Regions from separate parts of the Lysinibacillus sp. A4 genome, predicted to be linked through region 3. Evidence: a T-box and tRNA genes for the amino acid it is inferred to sense, from the RefSeq annotation. Region 3 holds a T-box; the other regions hold tRNA genes.
The links. A T-box is a leader RNA that pairs with one kind of tRNA and senses whether it is charged. The one in region 3 lies ahead of ileS (isoleucine--tRNA ligase), so its partner is inferred to be a tRNA-Ile.

Region 1 (2,302 bases), on a different contig from region 3:
CAATATTAAGTTCTACTAAAGCACGATCACGCCAAAGAGACGCATGTTTGGTTGTATCAAGATTAAAAATGTCTGCAATGGCAGGTAACATATTATAACGATCATGATCTGCTAAATTTCGTGCACCAATCTCTGTTCCCATATACCAGCCGTTAAATGGAGCTGCTTGAAAATCAATTCCAGCCATTTGAAAACGCATACTCGAAATAATGGGTACAGCATACCACTTCATTCCTAATTTCTCCACATCGATTGACTCTGGATGGCGGATTGAGACCTCTACTATATTTTCTTCAGGAATTACAAACATTTGAGGAGCACGATTATCCACCTGTATAACGAGTGGTAGTACATCAAAATCAGTTCCTTTACCTCTCCATCCTAACGACTCACACACTTTTGTAAATTTAATGGACTGTGAATCTCCAATAATGCCTGCATCTGTTTCATAGCCTGCATAACGAATTAGTTGATGATTCCAAATCCGTACTCTATCTGAAGCAAACACTGTTATAGTTGGACGAATTTTCCCATGATTTGTCGCATAATCAATATGTTCTAGTAATTTTTGAAAAATAGCCTTTTCATCTAAAACATCACGTGCATCTACCACATGCAGTGACTGCCAAAACAGACGTCCAATACACTTATTGCTATTTCGCCATGCCACCCGTGCACCAAAAACTAGCTCCTCTGTTGTTGGATGATATTCACCTGCATCCTTAACTGCCTGTAATCTATTCTTTAACCAAAGTTCTGATTCATTTTGTTCTGTCTGATATAGATTTAAAAATTGCTGTATCTCCTGTATATTCATATCGATTCCTCCACTTATCCTCATATTAGAGGAACAAAACAACAAGCACCATGAAAATAGTAATCGAAAAAACATACATATTTTATATATGAAATAGTTTGTTCAAATTTACTCTATAGACTCTTTTTCGTAAGAGAATGTAAGGGAGAAAGATTTTAATTATTATAAAAAGGCTACAGTAGTCATGTAGCCTTTTTCAGGGGATTGCAGAACAAAGAAATCAATAGAATTTTTATAAATGATGGAAAGACTAATCGCTCTGAGCTACTTACTTGCTGCTAGTACTTCGCTTTCGCATAGAGCAGAACCAGTTTCACTAATTCTCTGGGCAGGATTGCGCCTGTATCGCTATACTAGAGAAGTCAAGCGCCTTCACAAAAATGTTGACCATGAAGTGTACGTGGTAAGTAAAGCGGTTTATTGGAAGCCCATAGAAAGATGCTAGGGGAATGAAATTTAGTCCTTCACCTTGCCAATAGGTCTTTTTCTGCTATTGCATTATCTTTTATCGATTAACAAAAAGGAGAATAGAAAAAAGCATGTAACACACATCTGTGCTACATGCTTGATGACCCGTACGGGATTCGAACCCGTGTTACCGCCGTGAAAGGGCGGTGTCTTAACCACTTGACCAACGGGCCGTGGCTCCGAAGGCAGGACTCGAACCTGCGACAACCTGATTAACAGTCAGGTGCTACTACCAACTGAGCTACTTCGGAATAATGATGGGCCTAAATGGACTCGAACCATCGACCTCACGCTTATCAGGCGTGCGCTCTAACCAGCTGAGCTATAGGCCCATTTTGGAGCGGGTGATGAGAATCGAACTCACGACATCAGCTTGGAAGGCTGAGGTTTTACCATTAAACTACACCCGCAATAATGGTGGGTCAGGACGGAATCGAACCGCCGACACTTAGAGCTTCAATCTAATGCTCTACCAACTGAGCTACTGACCCGAAAAATGGAGGAGGTAGAGGGATTCGAACCCCCGCGCGGTGTTACCCGCCTGTCGGTTTTCAAGACCGATCCCTTCAGCCAGACTTGGGTATACCTCCAAAAATATTACAATGGTGGAGCCTAGCGGGATCGAACCGCTGACCTCCTGCGTGCAAGGCAGGCGCTCTCCCAGCTGAGCTAAGGCCCCATTTAACATGAAAGATGGTCGGAATGACAGGATTCGAACCTACGACCCCTTGGTCCCAAACCAAGTGCTCTACCAAGCTGAGCTACATTCCGTAAACATGATTTTATTGGCGCGCCCGACAGGAGTCGAACCCATAACCTTCTGATCCGTAGTCAGACGCTCTATCCAATTGAGCTACGGGCGCATGTTAATTAAAAAATGATGAGCCATGAAGGACTCGAACCTTCGACCCTCTGATTAAAAGTCAGATGCTCTACCAACTGAGCTAATGGCTCGTGAAATTAAAAATGGCTGGGGTACTAGGATTCGAACCTAGGCATGACGGAATCAAAATCCGT
Region 2 (2,302 bases), on a different contig from region 3:
AAGAGCCTCTTGAAAATATCCAAGTTATTCTTTGGAAGGGTCACTGCTCTGTGCACGAAGGTTTTACTGTTCAACATACAGAGGTTATTCGCAAAGAACACCCGACTATGAGGATTATCGTTCACCCAGAGTGCAGCCGTGAAGTGGTAGCAGCGGCTGATGATGCAGGCTCCACAAAATACATTATTGATACAATCAATCGAGCTCCAAGCGGATCTGCATGGGCAATTGGAACAGAAATGAACCTTGTCAATCGCATTATTAAGCAGCATCCTGATAAACATATTGTCTCCTTAAATGAAAACTTTTGTCCTTGTTTAACAATGAATCGAATTGACCTTCCACATTTGTTATGGAGCTTAGAAAGTATTGATCAGGGTCAACCTCATAACCGTATACAAGTAGATGAACATACTACTTCTGAAGCACTTAGTTCACTTGAAAGAATGCTAGCCAGAGGATAAATAGTTAAAGCTTTTTAAACAGAAAGGTTGAAGATATAACCTTTCTGTTTTTTTTGACATAACACCTACTTTCAATAGTGCTGATGGCTTCATTTTCGCCTGTATTGCTATAATTGACACGACTTTATGCTCCATGATACTGTCAATTTGGAGGTGATACTAAATGGCTTTTCAATCGAAAAATATCTTTATCAATTTACCAGTAAAAGATCTAAACAAATCTATCAGTTTTTTTAAGGAATTAGGTTTTGCGTTCAATCAACAATTCAGTGATGAAACAACAGCCTCAATGATTATTAGTGAAAATATCTTCGTATTAATAATGGTTGAAGAACGATTTAAAGGATTTAGTAAGAAAGAAGTTACAGATACTACTACTTCTGCAGAAGCAATCTTATGTCTCTCTGCTGAAAACCGAGAACAAGTAGATCAATTAGTGAATAAGGCACTTGCCTCTGGTGGTAAACCTTATAGTGAACCACAAGATCACGGATTTATGTATGGTTGGGGTTTTCAGGATGTAGATGGACATATCTGGGAAGTAGTTTATATGGATGAAAATGCATTGAATCAAGAGTAAATTTTGTATCTATGAATATCAAAAAACAGTAGATGCAATTGCATCTACTGTTTCTAGTATGACCCGTACGGGATTCGAACCCGTGTTACCGCCGTGAAAGGGCGGTGTCTTAACCACTTGACCAACGGGCCCATGGCGGAGAAGGAGGGATTTGAACCCTCGCGCCGGTTACCCGACCTACACCCTTAGCAGGGGCGCCTCTTCAGCCTCTTGAGTACTTCCCCAAAATAAAAAATGGCTCCGAAGGCAGGACTCGAACCTGCGACAACCTGATTAACAGTCAGGTGCTACTACCAACTGAGCTACTTCGGAATAATGGTGGGCCTAAATGGACTCGAACCATCGACCTCACGCTTATCAGGCGTGCGCTCTAACCAGCTGAGCTATAGGCCCTTGGAGCGGGTGATGGGAATCGAACCCACGACATCAGCTTGGAAGGCTGAGGTTTTACCATTAAACTACACCCGCATAAATGGTGGGTCAGGACGGAATCGAACCGCCGACACTTAGAGCTTCAATCTAATGCTCTACCAACTGAGCTACTGACCCATTTCGTCCATGCTAAGCTTTCTCACTCTTTTGCTTCTCATGACTTTTATTTTAAAAATGGCGGTCCCGACCGGGATCGAACCGGCGATCTCCTGCGTGACAGGCAGGCATGTTAACCGCTACACCACGGGACCTTTTGGTTGCGGGGGCCGGATTTGAACCAACGACCTTCGGGTTATGAGCCCGACGAGCTACCACTGCTCCACCCCGCGATAATTTTATGTTGTTTCGAGTTTTTAAAGCACCATTTATAAAAATTTAAAACTGGAGGAGGTAGAGGGATTCGAACCCCCGCGCGGTGTTACCCGCCTGTCGGTTTTCAAGACCGATCCCTTCAGCCAGACTTGGGTATACCTCCGTTACAATATATAAATGGTGGACCTTGCAGGACTCGAACCTGCGACCGGACGGTTATGAGCCGTCTGCTCTAACCAACTGAGCTAAAGGTCCTTTAAGATGGCGGCAGAGGGGATCGAACCCCCGACCTTACGGGTATGAACCGTACGCTCTAGCCAGCTGAGCTACGCCGCCAGGATCTTTATACTGGTTAATTTACTTATGGTGGAGCCTAGCGGGATCGAACCGCTGACCTCCTGCGTGCAAGGCAGGCGCTCTCCCAGCTGAGCTAAGGCCCCATAATTTTTTGGAAATGGTCGGGAAGACAGGATTCGAACCTGCGACCCCTTGGTCCCAAACCAAGTGCTCTACC
Region 3 (2,302 bases):
GAATATGTTCGGTTACATTTAACAGGTATTGGTAAAGTTAAGGTGCATATTGAGTCTTTAAAAGAAGCGGATTCCCTTATTGTAAATGAGGAAGAATGGTTGGAGGAATCTCATACAGTATCTTCCATGCGCTTAGATGTAATTATTGCGACTGTATTAAATGTATCACGCCAAAAAGCTCAAGCTTTAATAACTGGAAAAAAAGTTCGTGTAAATTGGACAGAAAGAGATACAGTTGCTTTTGAATTACAGGAGGGAGATATTTTATCGATACGTGGAAGTGGACGGATGAAAATTATTATGACTGAAGGCCGAACTAAAAAAGATAAAATCCGTCTTCAAGTCGGTCGATTGGCCCAAAAAAGCTGAAAGTGAAGTAAATTTCATTAATTTTTACTGCTAAGTTGTCGGAACAATTGTATAATAGAAATTACGAATGTACATGTAAAGGAGAGAAGGATTGTATGCCATTATCACCTATTGATATACATAATAAGGAGTTTACAAAAGCCTTCAGAGGTTATGCTGAAGATGAAGTAAATGAATTTTTAGATCAGATTATTAAAGACTATGAAATTCTGCTTCGTGAAAAAAAAGAGGTTGATAAGCAATTAGAGATGGCTTTAGAACAAGCGAGACATTTCAACTCCTTAGAAGAAACTTTGCAGAAGTCTATTGTCGTTGCACAAGAAGCGGCTGATGAAGTGAGAAGAAATTCTCAAAAAGAGGCAAAACTCATTGTAAAAGAAGCTGAAAAAAATGCTGATCGAATTGTCAATGAAGCTTTGACGAAGGCTCGTAAGGTGACGATTGAAATTGATGAGCTTAAAAAGCAATCTAAGGTATTTCGTAATCGTTTCAAGATGCTTGTAGAAGCACAGCTGGATTTACTTAATGCAGATGACTGGGATCATTTGCTGCAATATGATATCGATTTAACAGAAATTCAAGCATCTGTTGAAGAAGCACAGGATTCTGAGGATATTTAACTTTTCATTTTAATTGCTGTAATTGACAAATGAAACTTGACGCGATTGTTTGAATTTCATATACTTTGTAATAGTAATTATTTTGAACAGATATGCATAAAAGCAGAGACGAAGACAGTATTTGTTAGGCGTTGTTAAGCGATTTGGGGACAGTGAGAGCCCAAACATACAACTAGCATTGAACATCACTTCTGAGCTAAATAACTGAAAAAAGTAGGTTATTTCGTGATGCACGACGTTAAACGTGCTTTTAAGAGGTAGTGCAATTTTTTGTACTACAATTAGGGTGGTACCGCGAGTAGAAGCTTCTCGTCCCTTAGTGGGATTGAGGGCTTTTTTTGTTTGTTTCCGAATCGTTTTAGATAAGTTTGCCAATAACTGTCTTATGAGAAAAATGTCTACCTGTTTGTGTAAAATAAAGGAGGAATTTTAATGGTTGAATACAAAGATACTTTATTAATGCCAAAAACAGATTTCCCAATGCGTGGAAATTTACCGGCAAATGAGCCAAAAATGCAAGAAAAATGGAATGGCATGGATATTAACAAATTACAGATGGAACGTACGGAAGGTCGACCAGAATTTGTTCTACATGATGGTCCTCCCTATGCAAATGGTGATATCCATATCGGCCATGCTCTAAATAAAGTATTGAAGGATATGATTACACGTCATCGCTCCATGACTGGCTACCATGTCAATTATATTCCAGGTTGGGATACACATGGTTTACCAATTGAGCAAGCATTGACTAACAAAGGTGTAAAACGCAAAGAGATGTCAGTAGCAGCATTCCGCCAACTTTGTGAAGAGTATGCTTATGAGCAAATTGACAATCAACGTGCCCAATTCCGCCGTCTAGGCATTCGAGGTGATTGGGAAAATCCATATATTACATTAAAGCCTGAGTTTGAAGCTCGTCAAATTGAAGTATTCGGTAAAATGGCGGAAAAAGGTTATATCTATAAAGGGTTAAAGCCGGTTTATTGGTCTCCTTCTTCTGAATCTGCTTTGGCGGAAGCTGAAATTGAATATAAGGACATCAAATCTCCATCCATTTATGTAAGCTTTGCAATTAAGGATGCGAAGGGTGTTGTTCCAGCAGATGCTAAATTTATCATTTGGACAACAACACCATGGACATTACCAGCAAACTTAGGGATTTCTTTGAATCCTGAATTTATCTATGTAGTAGTTGCAGTGGCTAATAAAAAATTCATCATTGCCAAAGAGTTATTAGAGTCAGTGGCAACTACGCTTGGATGGGTAGACTATGAGGTTGTCCAAGAGGTAAAAGGAGAGGCATTAGATCG

Region 1: it encodes a tRNA-Ile, which carries the amino acid that the T-box ahead of ileS (isoleucine--tRNA ligase) is inferred to sense. The anticodon was not compared.
Region 2: it encodes a tRNA-Ile, which carries the amino acid that the T-box ahead of ileS (isoleucine--tRNA ligase) is inferred to sense. The anticodon was not compared.

What each region holds. Positions count from the first base shown of each region.
Region 1 covers NZ_JANWTB010000019.1:887-3,188, reverse strand. Annotated here, with positions in the region: gene NY607_RS23320 (nitric oxide synthase oxygenase) at 1-817, opposite strand, end outside; tRNA gene NY607_RS23315 (tRNA-Glu) at 1,387-1,458, opposite strand; tRNA gene NY607_RS23310 (tRNA-Asn) at 1,460-1,536, opposite strand; tRNA gene NY607_RS23305 (tRNA-Ile) at 1,544-1,617, opposite strand; tRNA gene NY607_RS23300 (tRNA-Gly) at 1,622-1,695, opposite strand; tRNA gene NY607_RS23295 (tRNA-Phe) at 1,701-1,776, opposite strand; tRNA gene NY607_RS23290 (tRNA-Ser) at 1,783-1,875, opposite strand; tRNA gene NY607_RS23285 (tRNA-Ala) at 1,889-1,964, opposite strand; tRNA gene NY607_RS23280 (tRNA-Pro) at 1,980-2,056, opposite strand; tRNA gene NY607_RS23275 (tRNA-Arg) at 2,072-2,148, opposite strand; tRNA gene NY607_RS23270 (tRNA-Lys) at 2,167-2,239, opposite strand; tRNA gene NY607_RS23265 (tRNA-Gln) at 2,253-2,302, opposite strand, start outside.
Region 2 covers NZ_JANWTB010000027.1:32-2,333, reverse strand. Annotated here, with positions in the region: gene nadA (quinolinate synthase NadA) at 1-464, shown strand, start outside; gene NY607_RS24015 (VOC family protein) at 628-1,044, shown strand; tRNA gene NY607_RS24010 (tRNA-Glu) at 1,104-1,175, opposite strand; tRNA gene NY607_RS24005 (tRNA-Ser) at 1,178-1,268, opposite strand; tRNA gene NY607_RS24000 (tRNA-Asn) at 1,280-1,356, opposite strand; tRNA gene NY607_RS23995 (tRNA-Ile) at 1,361-1,437, opposite strand; tRNA gene NY607_RS23990 (tRNA-Gly) at 1,439-1,512, opposite strand; tRNA gene NY607_RS23985 (tRNA-Phe) at 1,518-1,593, opposite strand; tRNA gene NY607_RS23980 (tRNA-Asp) at 1,652-1,727, opposite strand; tRNA gene NY607_RS23975 (tRNA-Met) at 1,731-1,805, opposite strand; tRNA gene NY607_RS23970 (tRNA-Ser) at 1,859-1,951, opposite strand; tRNA gene NY607_RS23965 (tRNA-Ile) at 1,967-2,043, opposite strand; tRNA gene NY607_RS23960 (tRNA-Met) at 2,051-2,124, opposite strand; tRNA gene NY607_RS23955 (tRNA-Ala) at 2,153-2,228, opposite strand; tRNA gene NY607_RS23950 (tRNA-Pro) at 2,244-2,302, opposite strand, start outside.
Region 3 covers NZ_JANWTB010000006.1:230,727-233,028, reverse strand. Annotated here, with positions in the region: gene NY607_RS14195 (YlmH family RNA-binding protein) at 1-369, shown strand, start outside; gene NY607_RS14190 (DivIVA domain-containing protein) at 465-989, shown strand; T-box leader at 1,086-1,309, shown strand; gene ileS (isoleucine--tRNA ligase) at 1,422-2,302, shown strand, end outside.